Regions from separate parts of the Paenibacillus sp. S-38 genome, predicted to be linked through region 2. Evidence: predicted binding sites of a transcription regulator. Region 2 holds the regulator's gene; the other holds the start of a gene.
What was found. Region 2 encodes CtsR, which represses protease genes until heat stress. Its sites were predicted from a motif close to ATGGTCAATAAAGGTCAAACA; they were not measured.
Positions count from the first base shown of each region.

Region 1: the regulator CtsR is predicted to act here: its motif matches at 4,756-4,776, upstream of clpP (ATP-dependent Clp endopeptidase proteolytic subunit ClpP).

Region 1 covers NZ_CP187970.1:216,196-227,824, reverse strand. Annotated here, with positions in the region: gene tpiA (triose-phosphate isomerase) at 1-641, opposite strand, end outside; gene ACP26L_RS01065 (phosphoglycerate kinase) at 657-1,838, opposite strand; gene gap (type I glyceraldehyde-3-phosphate dehydrogenase) at 2,243-3,250, opposite strand; gene ACP26L_RS01055 (sugar-binding transcriptional regulator) at 3,339-4,370, opposite strand; tRNA gene ACP26L_RS01050 (tRNA-Arg) at 4,630-4,704, shown strand; gene clpP (ATP-dependent Clp endopeptidase proteolytic subunit ClpP) at 4,832-5,413, shown strand; gene ACP26L_RS01040 (hypothetical protein) at 5,510-6,316, opposite strand; gene ACP26L_RS01035 (stalk domain-containing protein) at 6,501-8,291, opposite strand; gene ACP26L_RS01030 (HPr family phosphocarrier protein) at 8,495-8,764, opposite strand; gene whiA (DNA-binding protein WhiA) at 9,195-10,133, opposite strand; gene ACP26L_RS01020 (gluconeogenesis factor YvcK family protein) at 10,140-11,129, opposite strand; gene rapZ (RNase adapter RapZ) at 11,126-11,629, opposite strand, start outside.
Region 2 covers NZ_CP187970.1:7,757,236-7,768,864, forward strand. Annotated here, with positions in the region: gene ispD (2-C-methyl-D-erythritol 4-phosphate cytidylyltransferase) at 1-570, opposite strand, end outside; gene ACP26L_RS33930 (PIN/TRAM domain-containing protein) at 663-1,757, opposite strand; gene pssA (CDP-diacylglycerol--serine O-phosphatidyltransferase) at 1,906-2,637, opposite strand; gene disA (DNA integrity scanning diadenylate cyclase DisA) at 2,714-3,796, opposite strand; gene radA (DNA repair protein RadA) at 3,808-5,175, opposite strand; gene clpC (ATP-dependent protease ATP-binding subunit ClpC) at 5,341-7,785, opposite strand; gene ACP26L_RS33955 (protein arginine kinase) at 7,859-8,926, opposite strand; gene ACP26L_RS33960 (UvrB/UvrC motif-containing protein) at 8,955-9,473, opposite strand; gene ACP26L_RS33965 (CtsR family transcriptional regulator) at 9,526-9,987, opposite strand; rRNA gene rrf (5S ribosomal RNA) at 10,368-10,484, opposite strand; rRNA gene ACP26L_RS33975 (23S ribosomal RNA) at 10,647-11,629, opposite strand, start outside.

The sequences.
Region 1 (11,629 bases), 640 kb from region 2:
TTCACGCTGCCGCCGTACTGGATGCGCACCGCCGCAGCCGTCTCCGCGCCATACAGACCGCTAACGACTTCACGGATGTAGCCGATCACGTCTTGGGCGTCTGCAGCTGTCGAAGACTTGCCTGTTCCGATAGCCCAGATCGGCTCATAAGCGATAACCACCTGTGCCGCCTGCTCTGCGCTCAGGCCGGCGAATGCGCCTTCCGTCTGCACTTTGCATACGTCTTTGGTTTGGTTCGCTTCGCGCTCTTCGAGCTTCTCGCCTACGCAGACGATCGGCGTCAGACCGTGCTTAAAAGCCGCCTGGACTTTCTTGTTCACGATCTCATCCGTCTCGCCGAAGTAAGCCCGGCGCTCGGAGTGGCCGATGATCACGTACTCGACGCCGAGATCCTTCAGCATCACGCCGCTGATCTCGCCCGTGTAAGCACCGTTATCTTCGAAGTGAAGGTTCTGAGCGCCGACTTTGAGCGTCGTGCCTTTCACCGCTTCTACGAGAGCTGGAAGGTTTGTAAACGGGGAGCAGATCACGCTCTCCACGCCTTCGACTTCCGCTTTGCCCTTTACTTCATTCACGAAGGAAACAGCCTCTTGAACGGTTTTGAACATTTTCCAGTTGCCTGCAATAATCGGTTTGCGCATGAAGGGTACGCCTCCTTATTTATCTTGAAGCGCAACAACGCCCGGGAGCGCCTTGCCTTCCATGAATTCGAGGGACGCGCCGCCGCCGGTGGAGATATGGTCCATCTTGTCGCCAAGGTGGAACTTCTCTACTGCCGCTGCGGAGTCGCCGCCGCCGATCACCGTGTAGCCTGCCGTTGCTGCGCAAGCTTCTGCTACCGCTTGAGTACCGTTCTTGAACGGCTCGAGCTCGAATACGCCCATCGGCCCGTTCCATACGACCAGCTTGGATTCGGCGATCGTCTTCGCGTAGATCTCGCGCGTCTTCGGACCGATATCGAATGCTTCCCAGTCAGCAGGAATTTCGTCGATGTTCACGATCTTCGTGTTGGCGTCCGCACCGAACTTGTCGCCTACAACAACGTCAACCGGCAGAAGGAAGTTGATGCCCTTCTCCTTGGCTTTGCGCTCGAACTCTTGTACCAGTTCCAGACGGTCGTTGTCTACGAGGGATTTGCCGATTTCATAGCCTTTGGATTTGAAGAATGTGTAGGACAAACCGCCACCGATGATGATGTTGTCGGCGATTTCGATCAGCTTCTCGATGACCGCAATCTTGTCTTTTACCTTCGCACCGCCTACGATGGCTGTGAAAGGACGCTCCGGATTGTTCAGCGCACGGCCGAGTACATCGAGCTCCTTCTCCATCAGCAGACCGCCGACAGCCGGCAGGTGATGCGCGATGCCTTCCGTCGAAGCGTGTGCACGGTGTGCTGCGCCGAACGCGTCGTTCACGTACAGGTCTGCCAGTTCAGCGAACTGCTTCGCGAGCTCTGCATCGTTCTTCTCTTCGCCCGCATAGAAGCGCACGTTCTCAAGCAGAAGCACGTCACCGTCTTTCAGCTCGGCAACCTGTGCCTGTACCGCTGCGCCTACCGATTCGTCGGCCTTGGCAACCGGCTGGCCCAGCAGCTCGGAGAGGCGTGCTGCTACCGGAGTCAAGCGGAGCTCTTCCACAACCGCGCCGTTCGGACGGCCCATATGGCTCGCGAGGATGACTTTCGCACCGCGCTCCGTCAGGTACTTGATCGTCGGTACGGTCTCGCGGATCCGTGTGTCATCGGTAATCTTGCCGTTCTCCAGCGGTACGTTGAAATCTACGCGCACAAATACGCGTTTGCCGCCTACTTCCACGTCACGAACGCTCTTCTTGTTCATCTTTGTCGCCCTCCCGGTGGGTTCATTTGTGCTTGCTGCTCTTGCCAGCGCTCTAGTCCTGCGCTGTTTCGTGCTCTATATGTGATCCGGAACATGTCATGTCAGCTGGTATGTACCGGTTTCTCTCTTGGTTCTCTCTGTATGTTCTCTCTCTACCCTACCCTATACCCACACACAAAAAATGTGGGAATGGGCCTTGCTTGCCCTTCTCACCAAGGCGCACGCCAGCACAATGAGTATCTATCGCAGAGCGCAAACGCGGATCCTTTGAACTTTCGTTATAACCTCTTCCTATAATTCAGAAAAACGAAAGTTCAACAGATCCCGAAGATAGATACTCATTGGACCGCGCCAGTGCGCTTTGGTGTTCAGGGTGTTAGCAGACCATTACCACAGTTTCGTTCTTACAGACCTTTTTTGGCGATGAAGTTAGCCAGGTCAACGACACGGTTGGAGTAGCCCCACTCGTTGTCGTACCAGGAAACGACTTTCACCATGTTGTCGCCGACAACCATCGTGGAGAGGGCGTCGATCGTGGAGGAAGCCGGGTCGCCGTTGTAGTCGGAGGATACAAGCGGCTCTTCGGAGTAGTTCAGGATGCCTTTCAGAGGGCCGTTAGCCGCTTCTTTCAGGGCGTTGTTGATGTCGTCAACCGTTACGTTCTGGCTCAGTTCAACTACCAGGTCCGTTACGGAAACGTTAGGCGTAGGTACGCGCATAGCCATACCGTTCAGCTTGCCTTTCAGCTCAGGCAGAACGAGGGATACAGCTTTGGCAGCGCCTGTAGTCGAAGGGATGATGTTCTCGGCAGCTGCACGCGCACGGCGCAGATCCTTGTGCGGCAGGTCGAGTACGGACTGGTCATTCGTGTAGGAGTGAACCGTCGTCATCATGCCTTTTACGATACCGAACTTGTCGTTGATTACCTTAGCGAAAGGAGCCAGACAGTTCGTTGTGCAGGAAGCGTTGGAGATGATCGTGTGCTGGGAAGCGTCGTACTTGTCTTCGTTAACGCCCATAACGATCGTGATGTCTTCGTTCGTAGCCGGTGCGGAGATGATAACCTTCTTCGCGCCGCCTTTCAGGTGAAGCTCGGCTTTCTCTTTCGCAGTAAAGATCCCTGTGGATTCAACGACGATTTCTACGCCGTTAGCGCCCCAAGGCAGGTTTTCCGGATTGCGCTCTGCAAATACTTTAACGGTTTTGCCGTTTACGATCAGCGCGCCTTCAGTTGCTTCAACCGTTGCATTCAGCTTGCCGTGCGTAGTGTCGTATTTGAGCAGGTGAGCCAGCGTGTTTACGTCTGTCAGGTCGTTGATTGCAACGATTTCTACTTCAGGGTTGCCCAGTGCTGCACGAAATACGTTACGGCCGATACGACCAAATCCGTTAATACCCACTTTTACCATGATTGATAGCCTCCCAAAATGTATATTGTCACACCCGCGATTCCCGCACTGCGGGTCCGCTGGGCGCAACGTTCAAGACAGGAAAAACCTGTCATGATGAACTGATGTTGCGGATGATCTCCTGCGCTGCTGCTTCGTCGGTAACGAGCACGTCCTCATGACCGTACTTGAGCACCGAGGCGATCGCCTCGCCTTTGCTTCGGCCTCCCGCCACCCCGATCACGGTATCCATGCCCTGAATATCCTCGAGTCGAAGTCCGATGGTCGGCATGCGGTGAAGTATGCGGCCGCTTCGGTCAAAGTAATACCCGAACGCTTCCGCAAGCGCCCCTTCCCTCTGCAGGCTTTCGGTCGTTTTCCGGTCCACTTTGCGCCTCCTGGCCATTACCATAGCATCTCCCATCCCATGAATGACCATCCGTGCCTGACGGATGAACTGGATGATCTCGGAGATCGTGGTATCCTGGATCAGCGACTGATAAGCTTCCTCGCCGAGGTGATCGGGTACGTGGAGCAGACGATAACGCGCTCCAGTCTTCTTAGCCATGGTGGAGGCAATCGTATTCGCCTGCATCTCGAGGCTCTCCCCAAGCCCTCCGCGGGCCGGTACGAACCAGATGCCCTTCATCGCCGGCGCTGCCGTAAGATGGTAGGCCACTTCAGCCATCGTCGATCCGCCGGTAACGGCGACGACGTCGTTCTCTCTAACCAGCTTGCGCAGGACGGACGCACCGGCACGGCCAAGCTCCTTCTTCACCTGGGGTGAAGTGTCGGAATCGCCGGGCACGATAACCACCTGCTTCAGTCCGAAATGCACGCGCAGCCTCTCTTCCAGTTCCGTGAGCCCGAACAGGTCCTTCACGAGCGGTTCGATCCGCTCCAGCAGTTCCCTGCCCGCCATACTGATGCGTATGCCGGAGGCATCCACGTCGACCAGCCCCTGCTCCTTCAGAAAGTCCACTTCCGCGCGGAGCACCCGCTCCGTCGTGTTCAGCATTCCCGCCAAAGTGCGCCGGCCGATCATCCCGGAAACCAGGATATGATGAAGAACGGTATAGCGCTTCTTCATGGTGTCCATCAAGTCGGGAAGCAGCTGTTTTTGGATGTCAAGAATCTCTCTCATGGATTCACTCCCGCTTGCTTGCTAACTGGACACTTTTCGTCCCGGTGATGCATTTTCAGTCCCACATTCTCCAAAAGAAGAACTAAGCTCTCACTTAGTTATCCCTAATATACCGGATTTTCAAACCATTTTCAAGAGAGCCTTTGTAAAAATCTTGTAACCGAAAAACTTTTGGACAGGGACTTGCATTCCGGCTTGGCATGCTATATAATCAATTTTGCTGTCACACACAAGTGATCGCACAGCAAGCTTCATACATGCGCCCGTGGTCCAATGGATATGACGTAGGCCTCCGGAGCCTGAGATTAAGGTTCGATTCCTTACGGGCGCGCCACTTATACAAACAAGCAGATCAGCTGACAGAGCTGGTCTTTTTTTGTCGGTTAATTTGACCTTTCTTGACCTTAGTTTGTTTTTGGGCTATGATGGTTATAGTTTAATTATAAAGGAGGCTGCAGCTCATGAGTTTTATCCCAATGGTAGTCGAACCGGATGCAAGAGGGGAACGCGCCTACGATATTTACTCGCGTTTGCTCAAGGACCGCATCATCTTTCTTGGAAGTGGCATTAACGACGTTGTAGCCAACTCGATCATTGCGCAGCTGCTGTTCCTGGCGGCCAGCGATCCCGACAAAGACATTCATCTGTATATCAACTCCCCGGGAGGCTCGATCACTTCGGGCATGGCGATCTACGACACGATGCAGTTCATCAAGCCGGACGTCTCGACGATCTGCGTCGGCATGGCCGCTTCGATGGGCGCGTTCCTGCTCGCCGCAGGCGCCCCTGGCAAGCGTTTTGCGCTGCCGAACAGCGAAGTCATGATCCATCAGCCGCTCGGCGGCGCCGAAGGCCAAGCCAGCGATATCGAGATCCGTGCGAAGCGGATCCTGAAGATGCGCGACAAGCTGAACACGATCCTCGCCGAGCGCACAGGCCAGTCCTTTGAGCGCATCGAGAAGGATACCGACCGCGACAACTTCATGTCGGCGGAAGAAGCCCGCGCTTATGGTCTGATCGATAAGGTTATCGAGAAAGTGTAAGTTCCCCATCAACCTGCGGTAAACCTAAGAGCCTGCCCCTCCGGTCATCCGGATGGCAGGCTTTTTGGTTAGGCTCACCCTGTTCTCCATCAATGGTTACTTCGCATCCGTAGTGAAGCTGAATACATGAGTCCGCCGCCCCGCCTCCACTTCGATCCGCACCCTGCGGTCCGGCTGAAATCCGCCTTCAGGCTCAAATGTCATACCGTACTGCGTCGCCCCTGTCGCTCCCGGCACCGGAGCATCCGGCGAATCTTCATAACGTACCCGCATGCCCATAGAGTCATAGCTGCCCTTCCATGCCACCGTCACCACGGTTTCGGTGGGCACATGTTCCATCCCGTCAGCCGGGTATGTACTCATAATCCAATTTCTTGACTGATAGGCATTCCATCCCCACCAGAGAGCCAGCAAGCTTCCTAGACCCAGCAAAAAGCGTATTCCCTCCTGCCGTGAAAGGCTGACCTCCGAATTTCCACGGCCAGCCAGCGAAAGTCCGGCGGCAGTGACGGCAGCAAGAGCCCCTAGGATCAGCCATCCATGCAGCCCCACACCTAAGAAAAATCCTACCTTCGGTGGAAGGGGCCAATGCCGGATCAAGCTCCCCTGATACATCATCCATGAATACAGGGCCGGCACCTGCCCAAGCAGCAGCAAAGCCATTCCCGCCAAACTTGATAACAGCAGCAGACGCCTGGCCTTTCCTTTTCGGTACACCCAGGCACCCAGCAGCATACCAGCTCCCCCAACCATGCTGCAGAGGGCCCACTGTCCAATCTCCGCCTCCTTGACCTCCCCAAGCACATACCAAGGGAATACAGGAAAATACAAGCTCCCTATCCCGATACAACTCCATCCGATCCACTGCCAGATCCGCTGCGGTTCCCTCCACCAAGGGCTCATTTCACCCCCTCCTCCTGAGTCCTTTCCTACAAGCTAGACGAGTTCTGCGGACCGCAGGTTGCCGGATTGGGGTGATGACTGCCTGACGGATCGCTGACACTGACTTCGTTAGCTCGGACAGCAGAGCATAAGAAAAAGCCCTTTCCTTATGAATGGCATAGGAAAGGGCTGTTATTGCTATAGATTACGGCTGCTGCTCTACACGGTCGTCCAGCGGATAGAAGATCAGATCCACCGGGAAAGCCGAGCCGGCCGGCGGGCTGAACTCAATATCAAGCGATTCTTCCTTGCCCGTCGTCTTCGCAAGGATCTGCATGCCGTCAAAGGCCGTGATGACCCCCGATTCCGGAATAAGTCGAATGTCTCCGTTGATCTTAATCGGCCCCTTGAAGACGCCACCCTTGGCCAAGATCATGATAGCCATTTTGCGCGGCTTATCGGCATGAATTTTGTAAATGACGCCGTAGTTGCCGTCATTCTTGACCTCAGCCTTCCGCTGTGGATCGTAACCCGGCAGGAACGGATCTTTGATCCCATCGCCAAGAATCAGCCTGGACGGTGTCGTGAACGAAGAAGCGTCGATGTTCCATTTCACTTCCGAGATCGGGAAGGTGCCTCTTACGTGGCCGCTGAAATCAAGCTTTGGCAGCGCCAGCGCCTTCTGGGAGACATCTTTGGCGGCAATAAAGGAGAACTGTACCTTGCCGTCCGTCTCGAGGTCATAGAACAAATTCACGCCTTGAGCCGGGTAGAAGTCCGGCATCTGCTTGTAAGTGAATGTCTGGCCTGCAGGGATCGTCATGCTTTCGCTCAGCGGGTCCCCGAGCAGGAAGTCGACTGTGGCTTCACTGCCGATCAGGTTCGCGTAGACCGAAGGCCACACTTCCCCTTTATTCGTCGTCTTGATCGTGACCGGCTTATTTGTCATGTTCTTCGCCAGGATGGCGAAGCTTACTTTTTCCTTGGTCCCGTTGATATGGTCGGCATACAATCTCGCTTTGCCTTCGACTTCGTCCTGATACAGGATGCCCTGCTCATAGAACTCCTCCGGACTGTCGGAGACCAGAAGCGTCCGCCCCGGAACCTCGGTAGCCGTCTTAGGCAGCTCCGGCAGTTCCCAGAAGTGGCTCCACAGCGTGCTCCAGTTCGTCTTGATGAAGGAACCGACCGGCTTCATGTAGATCGGGTACTCCACAGCGCTCAGGAAGGTCTCATTCGAGATCACCAGATTGCGTGTGTACGGCTCGCTCTTGTTGCCGTTGATGTCCCATACGGTCAGGGTGATCGGGTAGGTGCCCGCTTGGAAATAAGCGTCTTCCTTGCCCTTCCACTCGAACTTGGCAATCCCTTCGGCATCCGGATCATAGCTCAGATCCACGAACTTGATCGGCTCGCCGATCTTGTAGGTCTGCTTGGCAAAAGTGAACTTCGCCACCGGCTTGGAGTTGCTCGTGTTCGGATCGTACAGCCCTTGAGGCGCATTCACATGCAGCACTTCCACGCGGCGCAGTTCATTGTTATACGTATATTTGGCTCCCATGTAATCCGCGAGCCAGGTCAGCTTGATCATCAGGCGTCCGTTCACAATGGCGGCTACGTCGTCAAAGGCCATCCAATACCCGTTAATCCATACCGATTTGTTGTCAATGTCGAGCATGATCTCATAGCCCGGGGTCTCCATCTCAATTTGGCGGGTAGCGTCATTCCACTCCACCTTCATGCCGAGCGCATCACCGAGGAACTTTGCCGGCACATACATTTTGTCCTTAATGATTGTAGCCGGGGCATCCAGGGTCACCTGCGTGCCATTCAGGAAGGCTTCCGCCTTGTCAATATACAGCAGCACATACGTGGTGCTGGCGGATGCGAGCGGGTTCTTCTCCTCCTCAGCCGCCGCTCCCGGGGAAACCCATACGAATGACATCAGCAGGCTGACCACCATCAAGAGGGCCAGTTCTTTTTTGATTCGTTTCATGTTCTCTTCTCCTACTCCTCTTCCTGCAGCTCTATTCTGTCTCTTCATCCCAGGCCAAAAAACCTTCTCCGGCCGTTTGAGGCACGTCATAATAGACGCACGGCTCGAAAAAAGGTTGCGCTCTTCCCCTTGGCACTATACTTCTGAAGCCCTACTTTTAGCACAGGAAAAAAGCTTCCTTATCGGAAGCCCCGTGGCGGTCGTTATTGGTTCTCCAATTCCTCTTTGCTGACCAGTGTGACTAAAGCGTTTACAGCCTGTTCAGCGTCCGAACCTTCAGCACTTATGTGAACTTCCGTACCGGTGCTGATCGCAAGGCTCATGATGCCCATGATACTCTTGGCGTTAACCTTCTTCTCGTCCTTCTCCACAAAGATTTCCGAAGAGAACTTATTCGCTTCTTGAACGAACAGCGCTGCCGGTCTGGCATGAAGGCCTGTTTTTAACTTGACGACAACTGGGCGTCTCGACATGCAACCAATACCCCCTACAATCTGTAAATTCCGAATCCTGAAGACGTTCCCGTCCCCTTCTAGCTTTAAAGCAGCCTGGATGTTCGTAACGTCACTAGGCTTCAACCAACAAGACATGAGTCCATTCCTGTCATACCGCACCGCTGCCTATGGCAGGCATACCGGCTATCGCATGGTAACAATGACTGCGGCCCAACCGGCAAAACCAAATGAATCCTGGAGCATCCAGAACGTTAGGATGAAAAAATGATGACATAACCCTAACGTAACTGGCCCATACGAAAGCGTTAAGGAAGCTTCTCGCTGTAATCTCCGGGTGCTTCTTCCCTCACATTTCCAAACTAAAAAAGCAATTTTTCAACTATTATATCATTTTTCGGCACTCTGCACTAGAATATTTGCAAAATTACACAAAAGTTCTATATTTCACTCAGAGCGCCTGGGATTTACGAAGCTTCTCCGCCATCTCATCAATCTTCCGCAGCCGGTGATTCACACCCGACTTGCTGACTTTTCCCTTCAGCAGATCCCCGACTTCCTTCAGATTCATATCGGGATGCTGAAGACGAATCTCCGCAACCTCCCGAAGCTTCTCCGGCAGGTTATCAAGGCCGAGCTCTTTTTGGAGCAGCTTGATGTTATCGATCTGCCGTACAGCCGCGCCGATCGTTTTGTTGAGATTGGCCGTCTCACAGTTCACCAGCCGGTTGACGGAGTTTCGCATATCCTTCATGATCCGGACATCCTCAAAGCGCAGGAGCGCCTGATGGGCACCGATCAGAGACAGGAAGTCGATAATCTTCTCGCCTTCCTTGATATACAGCACGAATCCCTTCTTGCGCTCAATGCACCTGGCGTTCAATCCGAATTCGCAGGCCAGCCTGCACAAGGCTTGGCAGTGCTCCTCATACATCGAATAAATCTCCAGATGATACGAGGTTCCTTCCGGATTGTTCACCGAACCGCCGGCCAAGAAAGCTCCACGCAGGTAGGCCCTCTTGCAGCAATCTTTCGCAATCAGGGAAGCATCGATCTCCGACGCAAACAGGAAGCCTTCCGAGACGATCCGCAGATCGGACAAAATGCTCTGTACCTGAGAGGGTACCCTGACGATATACACATTATTTTTCTTAAGCCGCATCTTCTTTCGAACGAGCAGTTCGATATGCACCGTATACGATTTCTTGAGCAGGGAATAGATGCGCCTGGCAATAGCGGCGTTCTCCGTCGAGATGTCCAGAATGATCTTCTGGCTCGTCAGCGACACCGCTCCATTCATCCGGATCAGTGCGGACAGCTCCGCTTTTTCGCAGCAGGCGTCCGCCTCCATCAAGGTCAGCTCTTTCTTCGTTTGGGCGGCGAAGGACATGGTACATCACCTCTTCTTGAACATCCAGCTCTCCACCAGTTGATATATGTGTTGACTCAGCTTCTCGGCATCATGGCGCAGGTACGTCCGGAACAGAACCAGCTTGTCGGCGATGACCTTGTAGCCTTCCTGCGTCACAGCATCCAGATCCAGGGGGACGACCTCGGCCCCTTTGTCGGCATACTTGCGCTTCACCGCATCGGGGATCACCCCGTTATTGACGATAACGTAGTCGAACAGCGAATGGCCTACATGATCGCGTATCGCTTTCAGATGATCGCTGACCTTGTAATCGTCCGTCTCCCCGGGCTGCGTCATGACGTTGCAGATGAACATCTTGAGCGCTTTGGACTGGACGATCGTCTCGGCGATCTCCGGTACCAGCAGGTTCGGCATAATGCTCGTGTACAGGCTTCCGGGGCCGACCAGGATCGCATCGGCGTTCTTGAGCGCTTCCAGTGCTTCCGGCAGCGCCTTCACATCCCGGGGCTCGATCATCACCCTGCGGATCACCCCGCCGGCTTTCGGGATCTTCGATTCCCCTTCAACGATGCTGCCGTCCATGAGCTCTGCCCGAAGCACAATGGCCTCATCGGCTGCCGGCAGCACGCGTCCCCGGACCGCGAGGACACGGCTGAGTTCCCTGACGCCTGTCACGAAGTCGCCGGTAATATCACGCATGGCTGCGAGCATTAGGTTGCCCAAACTGTGCCCTGCCAATCCATTGCCTTTGTCGAACCGGTACTCGAGCAGCTTGCCGAGCAGGGGCTCCACATCAGCCAGCGCAGTAAGCACGTTGCGGATATCCCCGGGAGGAATGATCTCCAGCTCGGAACGCAGGATGCCGGAGCTGCCCCCGTCGTCCGCGACCGTCACTACGGCGGTGATATCCATCGGCTTATGCTTCAAGCCGCGGAGCATGACCGACAGCCCGGTTCCCCCTCCGATGACAACGATCCGGGGCGTATAGCTTTCCCTCTCCAGGGCATCGGTCATCTTTTCACCTCGACCCGGTCGCGCTCCGAATCACGGTGGCTTACCCTGACGATTTCCGTTTCGCTGCTGCCCATCATTTTGCCGAGGTATTCCGCAATCGCAACCGAACGGTGCTTGCCGCCTGTACATCCGATCCCTACGACTACTTGGCTCTTGCCCTCTTTCTTGTACTGCGGGACAAGGAACTGGAGCATATCGAGCAGCTTCGCGAGGAACTCCTGCGTTTCGTTCCACTTCATGACATACTCGTAGACCTCAGGATCCTGCCCCGTATTCGGGCGCAGGTGATCGATATAATGCGGATTCGGCAGGAACCGCACGTCAAAAATCAAATCTGCATCGATCGGAACACCATATTTGAAGCCAAACGAGATGACGTTGACGGAGATGCTGCTGCCCTCCACGTTGGTGAACCGTGAAGCGATCTTCTCCTTCAGTGCGGCAGGCTTAAGACTCGTGGTATCGATGACCTGCGTAGCCAATCCCTTGAGCTCCTCAAG
Region 2 (11,629 bases):
ATCATCCGTTCCCGTGAATCCTTCCTGCCGGGCCTTCTCATGGGCATCCAGCAGCAGGGCAAAACGAAAAGCCTGCGGGGTCTGGATCGCCCACAAGCTGCTTCTGTCGGGGGTAGACTTAATGGTCCCATTCGGGCTGACGACCTTGATCGTGTCCTTGACCGGAACCGCCAGTACGGCGGCGCCCATCTCTTGGACACGCTGAAGGCAGGCAAGAACATGGTCCGGATGAGCAAAGGGTCTTACCCCGTCATGTACCATGACCCATTCCGTGGACCGGTCCAAGGCCAGCAGCCCTTGATATACGGAGTCCTGCCTTTCCTTCCCCCCGGATATAATGTGTTTACATTTGGTCAGTCCGTACTGATTCGCATAATCACGGCAGCGCTGGACATCTTCCCTGCCGGTAACAAGGACGATCTCTTCTACAGCGCTCATCTTCTCGAACCGCTCAAGCGTATGTACGATGATGGGCTTGCCGTCCAGCAGCAGATACTGCTTGCTCTCCTTCGTGCCCATCCGTGATCCGCGGCCTGCGGCCACGATAATGATTCCCAGCTTGTCCGCCATCTTGTCCACCTGCCATTGTTCTAAGCCTCAGGCGTTACGGCCGGCGAGTGCCAAGCGCAGCGTCCTAAGCGCATCCCTTCTATCATACCGGATCAGAGCGCTTTTTCCAATAGCTTCGGCTTGGCGAAGATCATGCGTCCCGCGGAGGTCTGCAGGACACTGGTCACCAGCACATCGAGCGTCGTACCGATGAAATCCCGGCCGCCTTCTACAACAATCATCGTACCGTCATCCAGGTAAGCTACCCCCTGCCCGTGCTCCTTGCCGTCTTTAATGACCTGCACGAGAATCTCCTCACCCGGCAGCACCACCGGCTTAACCGCATTCGCCAAGTCGTTGATGTTCAGCACCGATACCCCTTGAAGCTCACATACTTTGTTTAGGTTAAAATCATTGGTGATGACCTTGCCCTGCAGCACCTTCGCCAGACGGACCAGCTTGCTGTCCACCTCGGAGATCTCATCGAAGTCTCCCTCGTAGATCAAAACCTTCACATCAAGCTCCTTCTGAATCTTGTTCAGAATATCGAGTCCCCGCCGTCCCCGGTTGCGCTTCAGCAGGTCCGAGGAATCGGCAATGTGCTGCAGCTCCTCCAAGACGAATTCGGGAATCACCAGCGTCCCTTCGATAAATCCCGTTTTGCAAATATCTGCAATCCGGCCGTCAATAATTACACTGGTATCCAGGATCTTGTGCTCCTCGAATCCTTTGGCCTCTCCCTGACTGCCTCTGCTCCGGTCCCTGCGCTTATTCTCCAGGAAGGCGAGAAGCTCTTCTTTCTTCACACGGCCGAGGCGAAAACCGGCAAAAGTCAGGGCAGCAACGCAGAGCATCAGGAGCAGCGGATTCAGCGCCCCCGTCCTCTCCAATGGATAGAGCAGTACGGAAGAAACGACGAGTCCGATAACCATGCCTGCCGAACCGGCCACAAGATCGATAACCGGAACATTTGTGATACGTTCTTCACTCTGCTGCAGGGCTTGAAGCAGACCGCGGTAGAGCGATCCGCTGACCGACCAGAATAGAATCGCTCCGATCAGGAACATCCACCCTTTTTCCCCGCTAATCTCCAAACCCGTTACGGATGCTATGACGTCAAAAAGCGGCCTCCCGATCATATCACTGCATTGAACACCCAGCGCACCGCCGATAACTGCAAACAGAAGTTGGAACCCTTTTTTCATCATAGACTTCACCTCCATCAATTCCATGTTCTTTTTTTTGCTTTCATTACAATTATGAACCAAAACCTTCCTGCTTAATCCTAACCGCCTCGCTGAAAAATAAAAAAAACGCCATTTCCTCTCATAGGAAATGACGCTTCAACTGGCAGTATTATACGGTTGTGGTTTTCGACTCCGCTTCTTCTGTCTTTCTTTTCCGGCGGCCTATGAAGAAGAGTCGATCAACGTTTTTTTTTAGGCCGTACAGTGCGTAGAGGAGCAGCGGTACAAAGATCATCTTGGACAGCGTCCCCGGGAACATGACTGCCAGCACAACGGCAATGATGACCACGATCGGCGTAATCCAGATCGCCGCTTTCGGAATCCCGACTTTCTTGAAGTTCGGGTATTTCACCGTGCTCACCATCAGGTAGGAAAGCAGCAGGGTCGAAAGCACAAGCACGATCGTATTCAGTTCTTTATGGAACAAGGCCAGCGTACAGAGCACACCGCCTGCTGCCGGAATCGGCAGTCCGATAAAATAGCCCGGCGTACCGGCAACCACGTTAAACCGAGCAAGACGGAGGGCGCCGCAAATCGGGAAGATTGCGGTCACGATCCAGGCTGCTGCAGCATTCATTTCGGTAAAAGCGACGACGTACATGATAAAAGCGGGAGCTACACCAAACGAGATGACGTCGGAGAGGGAATCGAGTTCTTTGCCGAATTCGCTCTGCGCGTTGAGAGCACGGGCTACTCGTCCGTCCAAACCGTCCAGAAGCATGGCTACGATGACCATGATGGCCGCCAGCTCCGGTTTATTATTAAACACCATAATAATTGCGATAATTCCTAAGAACAGATTCCCAACGGTAAATACGTTCGGCAGGGATTTTGTTATCATTAGTTGGCTCCACCTCTGGTTATACTGTACCCTAATACTCAGCATTATATTAGGCTACCCTCTGATTGTATGCACTTTAGATATGTCTGTCAATGAGCACCTGATCTTGAATTCGCTTGAGACCTTCTTTGATTGCTCTCGCGCGAACCTCACCTATACCGTCGACTTCATCCAGTTCTTCAATAGTGGCCATCATGAGATGTGGGAGCGTTTTGAATCGTTCAATCAAATTGTGAATAATGACTGCCGGCAGCCGCGGAATCTTGTTCAGCACCCGGTATCCTCTTGGAGACACGCTCTCCTCAGCGCTGCTTGAAGCATTCGGGTAACCCAGTGCCTTCGCGATGTGGGAGTGATCCAGCATTTCTTCGGAAGCCAGCCGCTTCAACACAGTGAGCACTTCACGGATCTTCTCTTCACTTGGATCCTTTATATAATCTTTTACGAGCAAATACGCTTCAAGTTCCGTATTTCCCACTAATTCTTCCAGCTGCATGGAGATGAGGCGGCCTTCATTCCCAAGCTCATTAATATACCTTTTGATCTCAGCCTTAATACGCAGTACCATCTCCACCCGCTGGATCACCCCGGTTACATCGTGCAGAGTAACCAGCTCTTCAAACTCCGAGGCAGCCAAGTTGGTCATCCCCTGATCCTGTACTGACTTGTATTTCTCGAGCGTTTGGATGGCCTGATTCGCCTTCGTCAGGATGACGCCGATATCCTTCAAGGCATACCTCAGGGTCCCTTGGTACAGGGTAATCACATTGCGCCTCTGGGAAATGGACACAACCAGCTTCTGCGTCTGCCTCGCCACCCGCTCCGCGGTTCTGTGGCGGATGCCCGTCTCGATGGAGGGAATGGAGGAGTCCGGGATGAGCTGCGTATTGGCAAAAAGAATCCGCTTCAGATCCTCACTGAGTATGATCGCCCCATCCATCTTCGCCAATTCATACAAGTAGTTTGGAGAAAACTCGCAGTTGATGGAAAAGCCGCCGTCGACTATCTCCATGACTTCAGGGCCGCAGCCCACGACAATAAGCCCCCCCGTCTTCGCCCGCAGTACGTTCTCCAGTCCGTCTCGGAAAGGGGTTCCCGGCGCAACAAGCTGCAGGAGCTGGCTCATTACGTCCCGTTTGGCTTCTTCCTTGTTGCTCAAGGGTGTCCCTCCTATACTAAAGCGACCGAAAGCGCTTCGGCCACGGTGTTCACGCCAATAATCTCGATCCCCGCGGGGGGTGTCCATCCCTTGAGGCTTTTCTGCGGGAGGATCATCCGCTTGAATCCGAGCTTCTGGGCCTCACGCACCCGCTGGTCCACTCGGGAGACGCCGCGGACTTCACCCGTCAGCCCGATCTCGCCGATGATCACATCAAACGGCTGGGTCGGCTGGTCACGGAAGCTGGAAGCGATGCTCACCGCTACCGCGAGATCAACGGCAGGCTCATCCAGCTTTACCCCGCCGGCGATATTCAAGTAGGCATCCTGATTCTGCAGGAACATGCCCATTCGCTTCTCCAGCACAGCAATGATTAAAGCAAGCCGGTTATGATCGTAGCCTGTAGCCATCCGCCGCGGGGAGGGGAAATTGGTCTGAGAGACCAGTGCCTGCAGCTCCACAAGGACGGGCCTCGTGCCTTCCATGGAGGCAACGACCGTCGAACCCGATACGCCGAGCGGACGCTCCGATAAGAAGAGCTCGGAAGGGTTGCTGACTTCCACAAGACCGGTCTCCTGCATCTCGAAGATGCCGATCTCATTGGTCGAACCGAAGCGGTTCTTCACTGCGCGAAGCAGACGGTACGAATGATGACGCTCTCCCTCAAAGTACAGAACACAATCCACCATATGCTCGAGCATCCGCGGACCTGCAATCGCCCCTTCTTTGGTAACATGGCCAACGAGTACCGTAGCTATACCTTTACCCTTGGCGATCCGCATAAAGTGTCCCGTACATTCCCGCACCTGAGACACGCTTCCCGGTGCCGACTCCACGGCAGGATGATATACCGTTTGAATGGAGTCGATGACGACGAAGTCCGGACGGATCTCAACGATCGCCGCCTCGATAAACTGGGCGTTGGTCTCCGAGAGAACAAACAGCAGCGGGGAAATCGCCTGCAGCCGGTCGGCCCGCAGCTTGGTCTGGCGCACCGATTCCTCGCCGGAAATGTAGAGCACCTTGCACTCCTGCTTGGTCAGCTCGTAAGAAGTCTGAAGCAGAAGGGTGGATTTGCCGATACCCGGGTCGCCCCCGACGAGGATCAGGGAACCCGGAACGATACCGCCTCCGAGCACACGGTTAAGCTCCCGGTTCTCGGTAATGATCCGGGCTTCTTCGCTGCTTTCTATGTTTATGATCGATACGGCTTTTTCTTTCTTCTCCGAAGCTCCCCCATGGAAGCCACGGCTCTTCGATACCGTCTCGATTTCTTCCACAAACGAATTCCATGCCTGGCAGCCGGGACATTTGCCCAGCCACTTGGGCGATTCATATCCGCACTCCGAACAGAAAAACTTGGTTTTGGTCTTAGCCATGCTGTTATCACTGCCTTTCAGTTCCATTACAAAGTTTACCATGGTTTCCCTTGCCTTGAAAACCCTTCCCGGGCCCGTACGCAAAAAAAGAAGCCCTGCAGCCGCAAACCGGTCTGCAGAAGCTTCTTCTCTGTATATTGTCAGCCTACAAGATCGGGCAAGTCCTTATGCCTGCGAAGTTACCCCTTGGGTACGCTCGACCACGAGGTCTCCATCCTTCTCGTCAATCGTGAGCGTGTCACCTTTGTTGATGTTGCCGCGAAGCAGCTCTTCGGACAGGCGGTCTTCGATATGCTTCTGAATCGCCCGGCGAAGCGGTCTTGCACCGAAGGTCGGATCGTAGCCTTCTTTGGCGAGGAAGGCCTTGGCCGCATCCGTCAGAACAAAGTCCACTTCCTGCTCTTTCAGGCGCTTGCGGAGCTCTTCCGCCATGAGGGAAACAATCTGGCCGATGTGCGCTTCGTCGAGGGAGTGGAACACGATGATCTCGTCGATCCGGTTCAGGAACTCCGGACGGAAGCTCTTCTTGAGCTCGCCCATGACCTTATCCTTCATGTTGCCGTATTCTTTGCCCGCATCGATCGTCGCTGTGAACCCGAGGGTCGAATTCTTCTTGATGACATCGGCACCCACATTGGATGTCATGATGATCAGGGTGTTGCGGAAGTCTACCGTACGTCCCTTGGAGTCGGTCAGACGGCCGTCTTCAAGCACCTGCAGAAGAATGTTGAATACTTCCGGGTGAGCTTTCTCGATCTCATCGAGAAGCACGACCGAGTATGGCTTGCGGCGTACCTTCTCGGTGAGCTGGCCGCCCTCTTCATACCCGACATATCCTGGAGGCGCGCCTACCAGACGGGACGTGGAATGCTTCTCCATGTACTCGGACATATCGATCCGGATCACGGAGTTTTCATCACCGAACAGCGATTCGGCAAGCGCACGGGCAAGCTCGGTTTTACCTACCCCTGTAGGGCCAAGGAAGATGAAGGAGCCCATCGGACGCTTCGGATCCTTAAGGCCTGCTCTCGCCCGGCGGATGGCACGGGATACAGCCTTAACGGCTTCATCCTGGCCGATGACCCGGTCATGCAGGATCGACTCCATCTGGAGCAGACGCTGGGTCTCTTCCTCCGCCAGCTTTACGACCGGAATCCCCGTCCAGCTAGCCACTACCTGGGCAATGTCATCCGGTGTCACTTCGGAGTCCGTGCGGCCCTGCTTTTCCTTCCACTCATTCTTCGTGGAATCGAGTTCTTCACGCAGCTTCTGTTCGGTATCACGCAGAGAAGCGGCTTTCTCGAACTCTTGGCTCTGTACCGCAGCATCCTTCTCCTTGCGGATATCCTCCAGCCGGCTTTCGAGTTTCTTCAGATCCGGCGGTACCGTGTAGGAGCGGAGCCTTACCTTAGAGCTCGCTTCGTCGATCAAGTCAATCGCCTTATCCGGAAGGAAGCGGTCCGTAATGTAGCGGTCCGACAGCTTCACGGCCTGTTCGATGGCTTCATCGGTGATCTTCACCCGGTGATGCGCTTCGTAGCGGTCACGCAGACCGTGCAGGATCTGAATCGCTTCATCCGGCGACGGCTGATCCACCGTAATCGGCTGGAAGCGGCGCTCCAGGGCTGCGTCTTTCTCGATATATTTGCGATATTCGTCCAGCGTCGTGGCCCCGATGCACTGCAGCTCGCCGCGGGCCAGTGCAGGCTTCAGGATGTTGGAGGCATCGATCGCGCCTTCCGCACCTCCTGCACCGATCAGCGTGTGAAGCTCATCGATGAAGAGCACGATGTTGCCGGCTTGACGAATCTCGTCCATGATCTTTTTGAGACGGTCCTCGAATTCGCCGCGGTACTTCGTACCGGCTACCACCGACCCCATATCCAGCGTCATGACGCGCTTGTCACGAAGCGTTTCCGGGATTTCGTTGGCGACGATTTTTTGGGCCAATCCTTCGGCAATCGCCGTTTTACCTACACCAGGTTCCCCGATCAGGACCGGGTTGTTCTTCGTACGGCGGCTGAGTACCTGAATGACGCGCTCAATTTCCTTGCTCCGGCCGATGACCGGATCTAGGTTGCCTTCCTTGGCGTAAGCCGTCAGGTCACGGGCCAGGCCATCCAGCGTCGGCGTATTCACATTGGCCGGGTTACCATGATTCGGCGAGACTACCTCGCTGCTGCCAAGCAGCTGAAGCACCTGCTGGCGAGCCTTGTTGAGGCTTACGCCCAGGTTCCCAAGCACGCGTGCAGCAACACCCTCCCCTTCGCGGATCAGGCCGAGCAGAATATGCTCCGTACCCACATAGGTGTGTCCCAGCTTGCGCGCTTCGTCCATCGACAGCTCAATGACTTTCTTCGCCCGAGGGGTGTAAGCAATGTTGGAGGGCTGTTCTTGACCTCTGCCGATCAGGGATTCCACTTCGTCCTGGATTTTCTCAAGTCCAAGACCCAGGGCAATCAGCGCCTTCGCTGCAATCCCTTCGCCTTCGCGAATCAGGCCGAGCAGAATATGCTCTGTGCCGATATTGTTATGTCCCAAGCGTACCGCTTCTTCTTGAGCCAAAGAGAGCACTTTCTGTGCGCGTTCCGTAAATCTGCCAAACATCATGTATAACACCTCCAGGGTTGGTATAACAAAATGACGTTCCCACTGCTTATGGATCCCCTTGCGGGTAGAGCCATCAGCCGGCTGCCGAGATTTTTTCCCGGATGAGCTGAGCCCTTCTTATGTCTCTTTCTTCAGGCGTTAGCTTTTCTCCTGCTGTCTGCTGTAAAAAACCGGGCTGCGTCATCACAAGCAGCTCATTAAGCACATGAGGCGACACATTTTTGATAAATCCGAGGTCAATCCCGAGCCTTACGTCGGATAGTCTCTGAGCCGCCTCCTTGGAATCCATAATGGCCGCATAGGAAAGCACTCCGTAAGAGCGGCTCACCCGGTCCAGAATCTTGGGACGGGTCTCGTGTGCCAGCCTCTGTCTTGCTGCTCTTTCATGCTCAATGATCTGGCGGACTACACTGTACAAATTATCGATGATTTCTTCTTCGGATTGCCCGAGGGTAATCTGATTGGAAATCTGAAATAAGTTGCCGAGCGCCTCGCTGCCTTCGCCATACAAGCCCCTTACGGCCAGGCCCACCTGCGTGATCGCAGATAAAATCCGGTTGATCTGCTGCGTCAACACCAAGGCCGGCAGGTGAATCATAACTGAGGCCCGTATGCCGGTGCCCACATTCGTCGGACAGCTTGTCATATATCCGCGCTTCTCGTCGAAGGCATATTCCAGCTGGGTTTCGAACACATCGTCAATCTGACCTGCCAGATCCCAGGCTTCCTTGATCTGAAAGCCGGGGCACAAGCATTGTATTCGAAGGTGGTCCTCTTCATTCACCATGATCGAGATGGACTCGTTGTCACTTAGAATCACCGCTCCATTGCGGGATTCGTTGGCTAAAGCCGGCGAGATGAGATGCTTCTCCACCAATACGCGGCGCTGCAGCTCATCCAGATCTGCAAGCGGGAGCAGCGTGAAGCGGGAGATGGTTCCCAGTTCTTCGCTCTCCAGCACCTTGGCAGCCATCTCGGCAACCTCCAGAGACTGCCCGTTCGTGGCGAGCATGGGGAATGGGTAACCCCGGATATTCCGGGCTAGGCGGATCCGGCTGGAGATGACGATATCCGAATCAGGCCCTTCCCCCTTCATCCATTCACTCAGTGCGTGCTGGGTGAAACGGCTTGCTTCCGTCATATGCATTCCTCCTTACGGTGTGAGCCGGTTACCCTTCGGCAACCTTCTTCTCCAGCTCCCGGATCTGGTCCCGGATCTGTGCCGCCTGCTCAAACTCTTCATTCTCTATGCGAACCAGCATGTCTTTCTTCAGCTGATCGATCTCACGTTTATATTTAATTAACCCACCCGAACGTTTCGGAACCTTGCCGGTATGGACCGTGTTCCCATGTACCCGTTTGAACAAGGGGTCGAGTTTGTCACCAAAGTACTTGTAGCATTCGCTGCAGCCGAAGCGACCTACCTTACTGAATTGTCCGTAAGTTAGACCGCAGTGCTCGCACCGGCTGGGCTGGGCTTTGTTTGCAACCGCACTTTGGGCCGATGGCTCGAAATCGAGAAGCCCGCTGAGCAAATTGTGAATCGAGAAGCCGTTAGGCGTGCCCGGGATCAGTTCTCCTTTTTCCCTTGCACAGGTTTCACAGATGTGAAATTCCGTTTTTTCACCATTCAGGATTTTCGTAAAATGCAGGGTAGCCTGCTTTTTGCCGCATTCCTGACAAAGCATCCGGTTCCCTCCCTTTCTGCCATAAGCAGCAGTACATCGTTGGTTCAATGGATTATTTGCTCAATAATGCAATCAGCATGGCCTTCAGCAGCCGGGCACGGAGTTCATCCCTAAGCGGAAGCTTGAGCCCTAATACCTCCCGGGCCACCGCAGCCTTCATGAGGCCGGCTTCACGGGCAGTGATAAAACCGCCTTCTTTGAGCTGATACAGCAGGCCTTCAGATGCTGTTTGATCCATGTGAGTGGAAATCGTTTGGAAGATGTGATCCAGTACGGCCCCATGGGAGTGAAGCTCAATTCTCTGGATGCGAATGTAACCGCCTCCCCCGCGCTTGCTCTCCACCACATACCCCTTCTCAAGGGTAAATCGGGTACTAATCACATAGTTAATCTGGGAAGGTACACATTGAAACTGATCCGCCAGATCGTTGCGCTGAATCTCGATCACGCCATCGGGGCTCTGCTGCAATACCTGCTTCAGATACTGTTCTATCATTTCTGAAACATTGCGCATCCATTCAACCTCCAAAGGCAAAGTATACGAAGAAAAACGCCTGCGTGTCCTAGGACAATAATGATGTTGGTCTTGTTCAGCCACCGCATAAGCACAACGTTATACTTCATTGCGATTCACTAACTGCTTGATTCATTGACTTTGACTTTCTTTGACTTTGAATACATTATAGCAGATATTCTCAAGAATGCAACAGGTCTGCACAGCTGTACCGTTCACTTATCATGGTTTCTGATTAGTATTATTCCCAATCCCGAGGCAAAACAGAACACGCCGGGAAAACATCTTAGCGGCAGGTCGACGGTCGGAACCTGGGCACTTCTTTTTTATTAACCCAAAAAAGCCCCTCTGGACACATTGTCCAAAGGGGCTTTTCATTGGCTTGGCGACGTTCTACTCTCCCAGGACCCTGCGGTCCAAGTACCATCGACGCTGGAAGGCTTAACGTTCGTGTTCGGGATGGGTACGCGTGGTTCCCTTCCGCCATCATCACCAAACGGTTGTTCAAGGCTTGTACCTTGAAAACTGGATATACATTCGGGTATATCATTTTGCGTTCCGTTGTGCTTCGCACAAAGGTCACTACCAAAATGATATATCCTCACTCGCTAGCTAAAGATCTAAACCTTAGTATTGCTGCCGCTTCCTTGCGGAAGCTGTTGGATAAGCCCTCGACCGATTAGTATTCGTCAGCTCCACACGTTGCCGCGCTTCCACCCCGAACCTATCAACCTCGTCGTCTACAAGGGGTCTTACATACTGGGAAATCTCATCTTGAGGGGGGCTTCACGCTTAGATGCTTTCAGCGCTTATCCCTTCCGTACTTGGCTATCCAGCCGTGCTCCTGGCGGAACAACTGGTACACCAGCGGTACGTCCATCCCGGTCCTCTCGTACTAAGGACAGCTCCTCTCAAATTTCCTGCGCCCGCGACAGATAGGGACCGAACTGTCTCACGACGTTCTGAACCCAGCTCGCGTACCGCTTTAATGGGCGAACAGCCCAACCCTTGGGACCTACTTCAGCCCCAGGATGCGATGAGCCGACATCGAGGTGCCAAACCTCCCCGTCGATGTGGACTCTTGGGGGAGATAAGCCTGTTATCCCCAGGGTAGCTTTTATCCGTTGAGCGATGGCCCTTCCATTCGGTACCACCGGATCACTAAGCCCGACTTTCGTCCCTGCTCGACCTGTTTGTCTCGCAGTCAAGCTCCCTTATGCCTTTGCACTCTTCGAATGATTTCCAACCATTCTGAGGGAACCTTGGGGCGCCTCCGTTACGCTTTAGGAGGCGACCGCCCCAGTCAAACTGCCCACCTGACACTGTCCCCGCACCGGATCACGGTACCAGGTTAGAACTCCGATACGATCAGGGTGGTATCCCAACGGCGCCTCCACCCAAGCTGGCGCTCAGGCTTCTCAGGCTCCCACCTATCCTGTACAGATCGTACCAAAGTCCAATATCAAGCTGCAGTAAAGCTCCATGGGGTCTTTCCGTCTTGTCGCGGGTAACCTGCATCTTCACAGGTATTAAAATTTCACCGGATCTCTCGTCGAGACAGCGCCCAAGTCGTTACGCCATTCGTGCGGGTCAGAATTTACCTGACAAGGAATTTCGCTACCTTAGGACCGTTATAGTTACG